One region of the Streptomyces sp. V2I9 genome, then DNA from elsewhere that is predicted to be linked to it. Evidence: riboswitches for the same ligand, from Rfam matches in the RefSeq annotation. Region 1 holds a riboswitch; each other region holds the start of a gene.

The links. A riboswitch is a leader RNA that binds a small molecule or an ion and turns the genes downstream of it on or off. The one in region 1 is predicted to bind cyclic di-AMP.
Positions count from the first base shown of each region.
Region 2: another riboswitch for cyclic di-AMP. It lies ahead of QFZ71_RS18875 (C40 family peptidase); the one in region 1 lies ahead of QFZ71_RS24225 (M23 family metallopeptidase).
Region 3: another riboswitch for cyclic di-AMP. It lies ahead of QFZ71_RS11065 (transglycosylase family protein); the one in region 1 lies ahead of QFZ71_RS24225 (M23 family metallopeptidase).

Region 1 covers NZ_JAUSZJ010000002.1:5,522,597-5,526,527, reverse strand. Annotated here, with positions in the region: gene QFZ71_RS24235 (HPr family phosphocarrier protein) at 91-372, shown strand; gene QFZ71_RS24230 (GntR family transcriptional regulator) at 557-1,264, opposite strand; gene QFZ71_RS24225 (M23 family metallopeptidase) at 1,456-2,250, opposite strand; cyclic di-AMP (ydaO/yuaA leader) riboswitch at 2,264-2,431, opposite strand; gene QFZ71_RS24220 (pitrilysin family protein) at 2,655-3,931, opposite strand, start outside.
Region 2 covers NZ_JAUSZJ010000002.1:4,233,037-4,236,967, forward strand. Annotated here, with positions in the region: gene QFZ71_RS18865 (C40 family peptidase) at 1-43, opposite strand, end outside; gene QFZ71_RS18870 (hypothetical protein) at 287-640, shown strand; gene QFZ71_RS18875 (C40 family peptidase) at 741-1,922, opposite strand; cyclic di-AMP (ydaO/yuaA leader) riboswitch at 1,921-2,087, opposite strand; gene pcrA (DNA helicase PcrA) at 2,346-3,931, shown strand, end outside.
Region 3 covers NZ_JAUSZJ010000002.1:2,540,932-2,544,862, forward strand. Annotated here, with positions in the region: gene eno (phosphopyruvate hydratase) at 1-868, opposite strand, end outside; gene QFZ71_RS11065 (transglycosylase family protein) at 1,193-1,897, opposite strand; cyclic di-AMP (ydaO/yuaA leader) riboswitch at 1,903-2,085, opposite strand; gene QFZ71_RS11070 (transglycosylase family protein) at 2,374-3,384, opposite strand; gene QFZ71_RS11075 (cytochrome P450) at 3,563-3,931, opposite strand, start outside.

The sequences.
Region 1 (3,931 bases):
GGCGCAGGGCCGGGCGGGAGACCGGGCACAGCACCACGCACCGCATGAGAGACTGGTCTAGACAACCGTTGATATGTGAAGGGCAGAACCATGGCTGAGCGCCGCGTCAACGTCGGTTGGGCCGAGGGCCTGCACGCCCGCCCCGCTTCCATCTTCGTCCGGGCCGCCACGGCGTCCGGCGTCCCCGTGACGATCGCCAAGGCCGACGGCAGCCCGGTGAACGCCGCCTCCATGCTCGCGGTGCTCGGTCTGGGCGCGCAGGGCGGCGAGGAGATCGTGCTCGCGTCCGACGCGGACGACGCCGAGGCCGCGCTGGACCGGCTGGCGAAGCTGGTCGCCGAGGGTCTGGAAGAGCTTCCCGAGACCGTCTGACCGTGCCCTTCCCTTTCCGGCGGCGCTTCTCGGCCGGAAGCGGGTGTGCGAGAGCCGTGATCCCCCCGGGGGTCACGGCTCTTTCGCATTCAGAAAAAAGGGGGGACGCCCCGCGAATTTCGGGGGTGCGGGCAGCGCGGAACGCATTCCGGCTTTTCGCCTCTCCCTGTATACGACTTCTCTGTTAATGGCGGACGCCTGCGGTGTTTACGCCATGTTGCGGCGTGCTCACACGGGCGGCGGGCGGTGTGCGGTGCCTCGGGAGATCCGGGCGGCGCAGCCGGTGGGCCCCGGCGGCGCGTTCGGCGTGCTGGGCGCTGAGCGCCCTCGCCCGCTCCGCGTCACCGCGCGCCACGGCGTCGACGATCGCCCCGCGCTCGGCCCAGGATTCGACGGGGCGGGCGGGCTGCTCGACCGTGTACATCCAGTCGATCTTGTGCCGGAGCTGGGTGAGCAGCGCGATGAGGCCGGGGCTGCCGGACGCCTGGGCGAGAGTCTCGTGGAACCAGCCGCCCAGGGCGCGCAGGTCCTCCCCCTCACCACGGCGGGCGCGCTCCTGCCCCAGCCTGACCAGGCCCCGCAACACCTTGAGGTGGGCCTGGGTACGGCGCCGGGCGGCGCGGGCCGCGCTCAGCGGCTCCAGGAGCGTGCGCATCTCCAGGAGGTCGGCCGCCTCCTGGACGGTGGGTTCGGCGACACAGGCGCCGGCGTGCCGCCGGGTGACCACGAAGCCCTCGGACTCCAGCGTGCGCAGAGCCTCGCGGACCGGGACGCGGGAGACTCCGTAGCGGCGGGCCAACAGCTCCTCCGTGAGGCGGCTGCCGGGCCCGTGGACTCCGGAGACGATGTCGTCACGCATGGCCCTGCATACCGCCTGCGCGGGAATGCGCATATCCGAACCTCCGCCTCGATCCCCGCGAAACGCGGCCGCCCGACGTCTGTTCCGCGACTCTATGACAATCCGCCGGAATTTCCGATGGCAGGCCGGAATTCGGGGATACCCCCGGGCCGGAATTGCCGTAGGCCCCGGCGGACGCCGGGGCCTACGGGCGGGGCCGCGCGGATGGATCGCGCGGAGGTGTGTCAGACGTTCAGACCGTGGGAGCGCAGGTAGCCGACGGGGTCCATGTCGGAGCCGTAGTCGGGTGTGGTGCGGGCCTCGAAGTGCAGGTGCGGGCCGGTGGAGTTGCCGGTGGAACCGGAGAGGCCGATCTGCTGGCCGGAGGAGACGCTCTGGCCGACGGAGACGCCGATCGAGGAGAGGTGGCCGTACTGGGTGTACGTGCCGTCCGCCATCCGGAGCACGATGTTGTTGCCGTACGCGCCGCCCCAGCCGGCCTCGACGACCGTACCGGCTCCGACCGCGACGACCGAGCTGCCGGAGGCGGCCATGAAGTCCACGCCGGAGTGGCTGCCGGAGGACCAGAGCGAACCGCCGCTCTTGTAGCCGGTGGTGACGTGGGAGCCGGCGACCGGGAGGTGGAAGGCGTTCAGCCGGGCACGCTCGGCGGCGCGGGCGGCGCGGGCCTTCTCCTCGCGCACCTCCTCGGCGCGGGCCTCGGCCTTGCGTGCGGCCTCCGCCTTCGCCTTGGCCTTGGCGGCGGCCTCGGCCTTCTTGCGGGCGATCTCGTCGGCCTGCCGCTTCTGGGCGTCGGCCTGCGCGTCGATCCGGTCGGCGAGTGTGGCGTCGAGGTCGAGGGCCTGGGAGAGGCCGGCCCCGGTGGACTTGGCGGCCTCGGAGTCCGCGGCGAGCGCCGGGGAGGACAGCGAGCCGATGACTCCGGTGGTGGCCAGGGCCGCGATGCCGGCGACCTGGGCGCTCCGGCGCGTGAGGCGGCTCGGGGCACGGTGCTTCCCGGTGGCACGGGTGAACGCCATGGAGAGGCTGATCCTTTCCTTCCTTCTCGCCTACCGGGTTAGCTGACGGGTTCGGAGCAGGAAGGTCTCCTACGGATTCCCGCGCCGGTTCACGGCACGGACCTCCGATTCACCCCAGGGACTGCGATGGGTCCCCGGCTCCCCGGGCTCGCGCCTGACGGGGACTCGGCGATGACTGCCCGGCGCCACGGACGCGGCACAAGGTGGCGGACAGCCGAGCCGACGCTAGGCGGCGCGACTTCCCATCGCCAAACGGACGAGGGGTTCTGTCGCACATCCCACAGGACATACCGGCACTCATTATCTGGAAGGTGATGAAGTTACGTAAACGGTCAAAAGAGCAGGACCCCGACGAAGTGTTTCCCGTCGGGGTCCTGTGCGCAGCGGTGCGCCGCAGGAAGGCGTCAGCCGGAGACGACCGACACCTCACCGATGCCGAGCGCCTTCACGGGCTCCTCGATCTGCGCGGCGTCCCCCACGAGGACGGTGACGAGGCGGTCGACCGGGAACGCGTTGACCACGGCGGCGGTCGCCTCCACGGTGCCGGTCTCGGCGAGCCGGGCGTAGAGGTGGGCCTGGTAGTCGTCGGGGAGGTGCTGCTCGACCTGGTCGGCCAGCGTGCTCGCGACGGAGGCGGCGGTCTCGAACTTCAGCGGGGCGACGCCCACCAGGTTCTGCACGGCCGTCTCGCGCTCGGCGTCGGTCAGCCCCTCGGCGGCCAGGGTCCGCAGGACCTTCCAGAGGTCGTCCAGAGCCGGTCCGGTGGACTCCGTGTCCACCGAGCCGCTGATCGCGAGCATGGCGGCGCCACCCGAGTCGGGGCCGGAGGAGCGCAGCACCTGGGCGAAGGCGCGCACCCCGTAGGTGTAGCCCTTCTCCTCGCGCAGCACCCGGTCCAGCCGGGAGGTGAGGGTGCCGCCCAGGCAGTAGGTGCCGAGCACCTGGGCGGGCCAGACGCGCTCGTGCCGGTCGGCGCCGATCCGGCCGATCAGCAACTGGGTCTGGACCGCGCCGGGGCGGTCCACGATGACCACGCGGGCGGTGTCGTCCGCGGTGATCGGCGGTACCGGACGGGTCTGCCCGGCGTTGCCCGACCAGTCTCCGAGGGTGTCCGCGAGCAGCGCGTCCAGGTCGATGCCGGTGAGGTCGCCGACGATGACGGCCGTCGCGGTGGACGGGCGGACGTGCGCGTCGAAGAAGGCGCGCACGGCGGCCGCGTCGATCCGCCGGACCGTCTCCTCGGTGCCCAGCCGCGGCCGCGACATCCGGGACGTGGCCGGGAACAGCTCCTTGGAGAGCTGCTTGGCGGCGCGCCGGGACGGGTTGGCCCGCTCGTGCGGGATCTCGTCGAGCCGGTTGCCGACGAGGCGCTCGATCTCGCTCTCGGCGAAGGCCGGGGCCCGCAGCGCCTCGGCGACCAGGCCGAGGGCCTTCGCCAGCCGGGAGGCCGGGACCTCAAGGGAGACCCGGACACCGGGGTGGTCCGCGTGCGCGTCGAGCGTGGCGCCGCAGCGCTCCAGCTCGGCGGCGAACTCCTCGGCGCTGTGCTTGTCGGTGCCCTCGGAGAGCGCCCGCGACATGATCGTGGCCACCCCGTCCAGGCCCTCGGGCTCGGCCTCCAGGGGCGCGTCCAGGAAGATCTCCACCGCGACGACCTGCTGGCCGGGGCGGTGGCAGCGCA
Region 2 (3,931 bases), 1.3 Mb from region 1:
GCTGCTTGGGTTTTCGATGGGCTGACCTGCGGTGCGCTGCCACGGGGGCGGCATCCTTCCTCTCGGCTGCCCGCCGGGGAGCGGCGGGTCCGGGAAGGACGCTAATCCCGGCGCAGGGAAAAGAGGTGCCATGACAGCTATTGCCCTGAAGTGACGTTTCGCCGCTCGCCGATGATCGCCGATGTGACCCCGTACCGGGTCAAGCCGGTCGATAGCGGAGGAAGTGCGCAAGGAAGGCTTGCCCCACTGCAAGGTAAAACTTTGGCCATGGCTAGGCTCCGGAGCCATGGACGTACTCATCAACGTTGTCGTCGCCCTCCACATCATCGGCATCGCCTCCCTGCTGGGCGGCTTCCTGACCCAGATGAAGGCCGTGGGCGCCGGGACCGCCCGGTTCACCCCCGCGATGCTCCACGGTGCGCTGACCATGCTGATCACCGGCATCGCCCTGGTCGGCCTCAACCAGGCCGACGACCAGGCCGTCAACAACGTCAAGATCGGCATCAAGCTGGCACTGCTGGTCGTGATCCTCGCCCTGGTCTACGTCAAGCGCGACGAGGAGAAGGTGGACAAGGGCGCGTTCATGGCGGTCGGCGGGCTGACCGTGGTCAACATCTTCCTCGCCACGGTCTGGACCTGAGACTCGCCACGGTCCGGACCTGAGACCGGACGCGGTCCGGACCTGAGACCGGACGCGACACGCCGGGGGCGGCCGGTCACGGACCGCCCCCGCCCCGGTGTCACGCGGGCCGCACGCTCCCGTAGATCGGCATGGAGTAGATCGACTCCTCGCGCACGTTCGCACCCGGCTTCGGAGCGTGGATCATCATCCCCTCGCCCTTGTAGATCCCGACGTGGCTGATGTCGTCGTAGAAGAAGACCAGGTCACCCGGTTGCAGATCGGCCGTGGCCACGCGGGTGCCGAACTCGACCTGGTCCCAGGTGGTCCGGGGCAGCGTCACCCCCGCCTCCCGCCAGGCCGCCTGCGTCAGCCCCGAGCAGTCGTACGACGACGGGCCGGTCGCCCCCCATACGTACGGCTTCCCGATCTGGGCGCGGGCGAAGGCCAGCACCTTCTCCGCCTTGGCGGCGTAGCCGCTGCCCGTGCCGGAACCGGAGCCGGTCCCCGTACCCGTGCCGCCGCCCGAGGTGCCGCCGGACTCCTCCGCGGCCTCCTCGCGGGCCTTCTCCTCGGCCGCGGCCCGCTCCTTCGCCTCGGCGGCCTGCCGGGCGGCCAGCCGCGCCGCCTTCTCCCTGGCCTCGGCCTCCTTCTTGCGCTCCAGCTCCGCCAGCCGCGCCTTCTCCTCGGCCGTCAGCCGGGACAGCAGGCCGCGCGCCTCAGTGAGCTTGCTCTGCACGGCCTTCTTGCTGGAGGCGAGCGTGGCCTGCGTCTCGGTGAGGGTCTCCAGGCTCTTCACCGCCTCCGCGCGCTTCTTCGCCGCCGACGCCTGCTGCGTACGGAACTCGCTCACGGCCTTCTGCTGCCGCTCCGTCGCCCGGTCCATCAGCCGGCTCTGGTCGAAGTACCCCTGCGGGTCGTCCGCCAGGAAGAACGTCGCCGTGGGCGCGATGCCGCCGCTGCGGTACTGGGCCGCCGCGTAGGACCCCAGCGCCCGGCGGGCCTCGTTGATCTTCTCGGTCCGCTTCGCCACGTCGGAGAGCAGCGCGTCGACCTTCTTCTGCTGCGTCCCGGAGGCGGCCTTGGCCCGGTTGTACTCCTGGGTCGCGGCACCCGCCTGCCGGTACAGGGCGTCGACCTTCTTCCGGACCTCCTCGATCGCGGGCTTCGGCTCGGCGGGGGCGGCCGTGGCGCTCTGCGTGGAGAGCAGCGTCACGGAGGCCAGCGCGGCCGTCGTCAGCCCGACGGCGGGGGTGGTGCGCACCTTCGTACGCGGCTTGCGATGCGATGCCAAGACCGGCATCTCCTTCCGTGGACCGCCTACCGGGTTAGCTGTCGGGTTCGGACGGAACGGAAGGCTGTCCTACGGTCCGCATGCGAGGGCACGGACCGATTCACCCCGGTTCTGCGTGTGGGTCCCCGGTTCCGGACGGCCGGGTCGGCAGAACGGATTCGGCAGAGGTGGCCGTCGGGCGCGGTTCGCCCCAGGGAGGTACGGATCACCTGAGCGAGCACGCTAGCCAAAGCGCCCCGCCGCTGGGAAGGACGATGAGCGATATGCCCGATACATTTTCGTGACCTGCCCGGAACGGAGGTCCCGCACCCCCTCCCACCGGGCACTCCCTCACGGAACGTGCGCGTCCGCTCTCCGTGCGTCCGGTCCCGGACGTCCGCTCGGCGGCTTCGGCGGAAGGTTGTCGGTGCGTCCGCCTAGACTCGGATGGCGATGAGCAGCCTCTTTGACGACAGTTTCCTGACCGGCCTCCAGCCCGCGGAGGACGGCCCCCCGCCGCCCCCCGAGGACCACGCGCCCGAAGCGGTGCCGGAGGGACTCTTCGAGGGCGTCCACGACGCGCCCCCGCCGCCGCGGGACGGCTATTACCGGGACGGCCACCCGCGCCCGGCGATCGACTCCGCCGCGCTGCTCGACGGGCTGAACACCGAGCAGCGCGCCGCCGTCGTGCACGCCGGGTCCCCGCTGCTCATCGTCGCCGGGGCCGGCTCCGGCAAGACCCGGGTGCTCACCCACCGCATCGCCCACCTGCTGGCCGAGCGCGGCACCCACCCCGGTCAGATCCTCGCCATCACCTTCACCAACAAGGCCGCCGGCGAGATGAAGGAGCGCGTCGAGCAGCTCGTCGGCCCGCGCGCCAACGCGATGTGGGTCATGACCTTCCACAGCGCGTGCGTCCGCATCCTGCGCCGCGAGTCGAAGAAGCTCGGCTTCACCTCATCGTTCTCGATCTACGACGCCGCCGACTCCAAGCGCCTGATGGCCCTGGTCTGCCGCGATCTGGACCTGGACCCCAAGCGCTACCCGCCGAAGTCCTTCACCGCCAAGGTCTCCAACCTCAAGAACGAGCTCATCGACGAGGAGACCTTCGCCGGGCAGGCGGCGGACGGTTTCGAGAAGACCCTCGCCCAGGCGTACGCGCTCTACCAGGCCCGCCTGCGCGAGGCGAACGCCCTGGACTTCGACGACATCATCATGACGACGGTCCACCTCCTCCAGGCGTTCCCGGACGTCGCGGAGCACTACCGCCGCCGCTTCCGCCACGTTCTCGTCGACGAGTACCAGGACACGAACCACGCCCAGTACACGCTGGTACGGGAGCTGGTCGGCCCGGCCGGGGAGCACGACGCCCCCGCCGAGCTGTGCGTGGTCGGTGACGCGGACCAGTCGATCTACGCCTTCCGGGGCGCGACCATCCGCAACATCCTCCAGTTCGAGGAGGACTACCCGAGCGCCACGACGATCCTGCTGGAGCAGAACTACCGCTCCACGCAGACGATCCTCTCCGCCGCCAACGCCGTCATCGAGCGCAACGAGAGCCGCCGCCCCAAGAACCTCTGGACCAACGCCGGCTCCGGCGCCCGCATCACCGGGTACGTCGCGGACACCGAGCACGACGAGGCCCAGTTCGTCGCGGACGAGATCGACCGGCTCACCGACGCGGGCGACGCCAAGGCGGGCGACGTCGCGGTCTTCTACCGCACCAACGCCCAGTCGCGTGTCTTCGAGGAGATCCTCATCCGTGTCGGCCTGCCCTACAAGGTCGTCGGCGGCGTGCGCTTCTACGAGCGCAAGGAGGTCCGGGACGTCCTGGCCTACCTGCGCGTCCTCGCCAACCCGGAGGACACCGTCCCGCTCCGCCGCATCCTCAACGTCCCCAAGCGCGGCATCGGGGACCGCGCGGAGGCCATGATCGACGCCCTGTCGATGCGCGAGAAGATCTCCTTCCCGCAGGCCCTGCGCCGGGTGGACGAGGCGTACGGCATGGCCGCCCGCTCGTCCAACGCCGTCAAGCGCTT
Region 3 (3,931 bases), 3.0 Mb from region 1:
CGTCCTCGTACAGCGGGTCCTCGATGGAGACGAGCGGGTACGCGGAGACGAGCTCCTCGTAGTACTCGGTCATCTCGGCGGCCGAGCGGGACTTGCCCTCGAACTCGTAGACGCCGTCCTTGTAGAACTCGGACGCGGCGACGTCGAGCGCGAGCGCGATGTCGCGGCCCGGAACGTACCCGGCCTCCTTGATGGCCTCGACGATGAGGTCCAGGGCGGCGCGGTTGGACTCCAGGTTCGGGGCGAAGCCGCCCTCGTCGCCGAGTCCGGTGGACAGGCCCTTGGTCTTGAGGACCTTCTTCAGCGTGTGGTAGATCTCCGCGCCCCAGCGCAGGGCCTCGGAGAAGGACTCGGCGCCGATCGGCGCGATCATGAACTCCTGGATGTCCACGTTGGAGTCGGCGTGCGAGCCGCCGTTCAGGATGTTCATCATCGGAACGGGCAGCAGGTGCGCGTTCGGGCCGCCGAGGTAGCGGAAGAGCGGCAGGTCGGACGCCTCGGAGGCGGCGTGCGCGACGGCCAGCGAGACGCCGAGGATGGCGTTGGCGCCGAGCGACGCCTTGTTCTCGGTGGCGTCCAGGTCGAACATCGCCTGGTCGATGAGGCGCTGCTCGGTGGCGTCGTACCCGACGAGCTCCGGGCCGATCTGCTCGATGACGGCGAGGACGGCCTTCTCGACGCCCTTGCCCTGGTAGCGGTTGGGGTCACCGTCACGAAGCTCGATGGCCTCGAACGCACCGGTGGAGGCACCGGACGGAACGGCAGCACGGCCCGTGCTGCCGTCGTCGAGGCCGACCTCGACCTCGACCGTGGGGTTGCCGCGGGAGTCGAGGATTTCCCTGGCTACGACGACGTCGATGGACGGCACGAGGCATCTCCTTCTGGGATCTGACACTGGTTGTGCAGGGTCACTGTGGCCTTGCGACCCGAGCCTATCCGGCCCGGCCGCGTTGACCGGCCGACCGCCCGACTCCTGGGACGAAAAAGGACCCGAGGGTGCGCGTATCGGGGCGAAACTCTAGAAATCTACCGAGCGGTAACCACAAGAGGTGAACGCGGCCGCGCTCATCCGCTCTCCCGCTCCCACGAAGAACCCGGCCCGGCGCGCTGGGGGGACGAGCGCGCCGGGCCGGGAAGCCGTGCGAGGGAGGGAGCCGCCGGACGCCCTCCCTCCGGGGAGGAGAGACGGCGGTTACTTCAGGTGGAGCTGCTGACCGGGGAAGATCAGGTTCGCGTCCTTGACGATGTCGTCGTTGAGCTCGAAGAGCTTGCTCCAGCCGCCCTTGACGCCTTCCTTCTGAGCGATCTTGCTCAGGGTGTCGCCGGTCTTGACCTTGTACTCGCCGTCGCCCTTCTGGACCTTCTCGCCGGTCGGGGTCGTGACGGTCTTCTTGCTCTCGGCCTTCTTCTCGGCCTGCGGCGCGGAGCGCTGCTCGGAGCGCGTGGCGGGCTGCTCGGCCTCGCGCTCGGGCTGCGCCTGCTGGGACCGGCCGGAGCCGGTGTTGACGCCCGGGTCCACGCCGTCGTCGGTCAGACCGCCCGCGCCGGCACAGGCCCAGGCGCCCGGACCCTGCATGTCGAGGAGCTTCTCGGCGGTGGCGATCTGCTGGTCCTTGGAGGCCAGGTCGGCGCGCGCGGCGTACTGCGTACCGCCGGCGGCGGCCCAGCTGGACTGGGAGAACTGAAGGCCGCCGTAGTAGCCGTTGCCGGTGTTGATGGACCAGTTGCCGCCGGACTCGCACTGGGCGACGGCGTCCCAGGTCTCGACGGAGGCGGCGGAAGCGGTGGTCGCGCCCATCAGCGGGACGGCGACGGCCGCGCCGGTGACACCCGCGAGGGTGGCGATACGGACGGCCTTGGACGGGCGGCGGTGCTTGCCCTTGCTGTTCAGCAGCATGGAACGAATCTCCTCACCGACGCCTACGAGGTGAGCTGTCGGGTTCGGGCTGATGAGTTGCCCGGCCGTGCGTCCTTGCGCACGTCTTCACCCCTAGCCGGTTCCGTACGCCCCCGTCTTCTCGACGAGGCGTCCGGACCCGGCGGCTTACCTGGGTCCCCCGCTCCTGCCTACGGCGCTTGCGCGTCTGTTCCCTCCGGCCGCCGGCAGGATTCGGCGTGACGGTCGTCGGGGCCCGCGGTGCGAGCGGCTTAGACCGTAAACACAGCCAACCCCGACATTCAAGGACGGACATAGAGGACAATCGGCCCGAACTCGCCACCGAGACCCATCCGTTTCCGCAGGTCGGGGGCGATGCGCCCGGATCGGCCGGGCGAAATGCGTGAGTTGAAGCAAAGAGACCCATGTCTCACTTACACAAAAGTGGACATAGGTCTCTGAACTGCCCGCGCTTTCGGGGCATTTTCCCGCCGGGATCAGTGGCCGACGGGCTCTTCGGCACGCTCCGGGGCGGTCGGGTCGGCGTCCTGGTCGCCACCCTTGCCCGCGTCCCGGCCCAGACCCAGGTCCAGGTTCTGGCCGGGCAGGATCAGGTCCGGGTCGGAGCCCAGGACGTCCTTGTTGGCCTCGTACAGCCCGGTCCAGCCGCCGGGCAGCTCCTGCACGTCGGCGATGACCCAGAGGTTGTCACCGGCCCGCACCGTGTACGTGCCCGTCGCGCCGCCGTCCCGTGCGTCGCCCTCGCCACGCGAAGCGTGCCGGCCGGAACCGCGCGGGCCGTCCTCCTGGCCGGCCTCCTCGGGCGCGGGGGCGCCGCGGTGCTTGCCGCCCTCGCCCGCCGGGGCGTCGGGGGCGGTCGACGGGTCCGCGCCGGGGGCCGGCGGGACGGTGGGCGTCACCGGGGAGTCGGGGGCCTCGGCCCCCTTCTCCGCACCCCCCTTGCCCGCCTTGTCACCTTCCTCCCCCTTCGTTCCGGACCCGTCGGCTTCACCGGACGTGCCGGATTCATCCGCCGTGTCGCCGGCGCCCGCCTCATCGGCCGGATCGGTCGTGGGGTCGGCCGTCGGGTCGGGGGAAGGCGCGGTGCCGGGGTCGACGCCGGGCAGAACGCCGTCCGTGGCGAGGCCGGAGATCACCGCGCAGCTCGGCCACGCCCGGGGACCCCGGTCGGCCAGGACCTTCTCGGCGATGGAGATCTGCTGCGACCGGCTGGCGAGATCGGCGCGGGGTGCGAACTCCGTGCCGCCGTACGCCGACCAGGTCTCCTGCGAGAACTGCAGCCCGCCGTAGTAGCCGTTGCCGAGGTCGGCGCTCCACATGCCGCCGCTCTCGCACTCCGCCACCCGGTCCCAGGTGGCCGAGTCGGCCGCGTGCGCGCCGCTCGCACCGAGCAGCGGGATGGCGATGGCCGACCCCGTCACCCCCGCGGCGACGATGAGGGCGGGTGCCTGGCGAGGTCGGCGGTGTCTGCCGTTCGCGGAGCCCATGGGTATGCCTTCCGTGCGACTGACAAGCTGGGTGCCCGGACGCCGCGCGGCGGGATCGCGCCCTCCGCGCCCGGTGTCCGAGTGACGCGTGCGCAACGTGCGACCCACGCGTCGAACCGTGAACCTAGCGGGACCCGAACGTATGTCACAAGTCGATGCAGCGCAGATCACGTGAAAGTCACAGAGTTGACAGCGAGTCACCTTTCGCGGTCGGCTCGCCCGGTTCGAACGCGACCGGAAGGGTGCGCAGCCCCCGCATGATGAGCCCGCCGCGCCAGCGCAGATCGGCGGGATCGGCGGCGAGTCGCAGGTCGGGGAGGCGTCTCAGCAGCGTGGCGAGCGCGGTCCGCCCCTCCAGCCGGGCCAGCGGTGCGCCCAGGCAGTAGTGGATGCCGTGCCCGTACCCGAGGTGCTGATTGTCACGCCGCGCGAGGTCCAGGGTGTCCGGATCGTCGAACCGCTCCGGGTCGCGGTCGGCCGCCGCGAGCACCACCAGGACGGGGTCCCCGGCGGCGATCTCCTCGCCGCCCAGGGTCAGCGGTTCGGT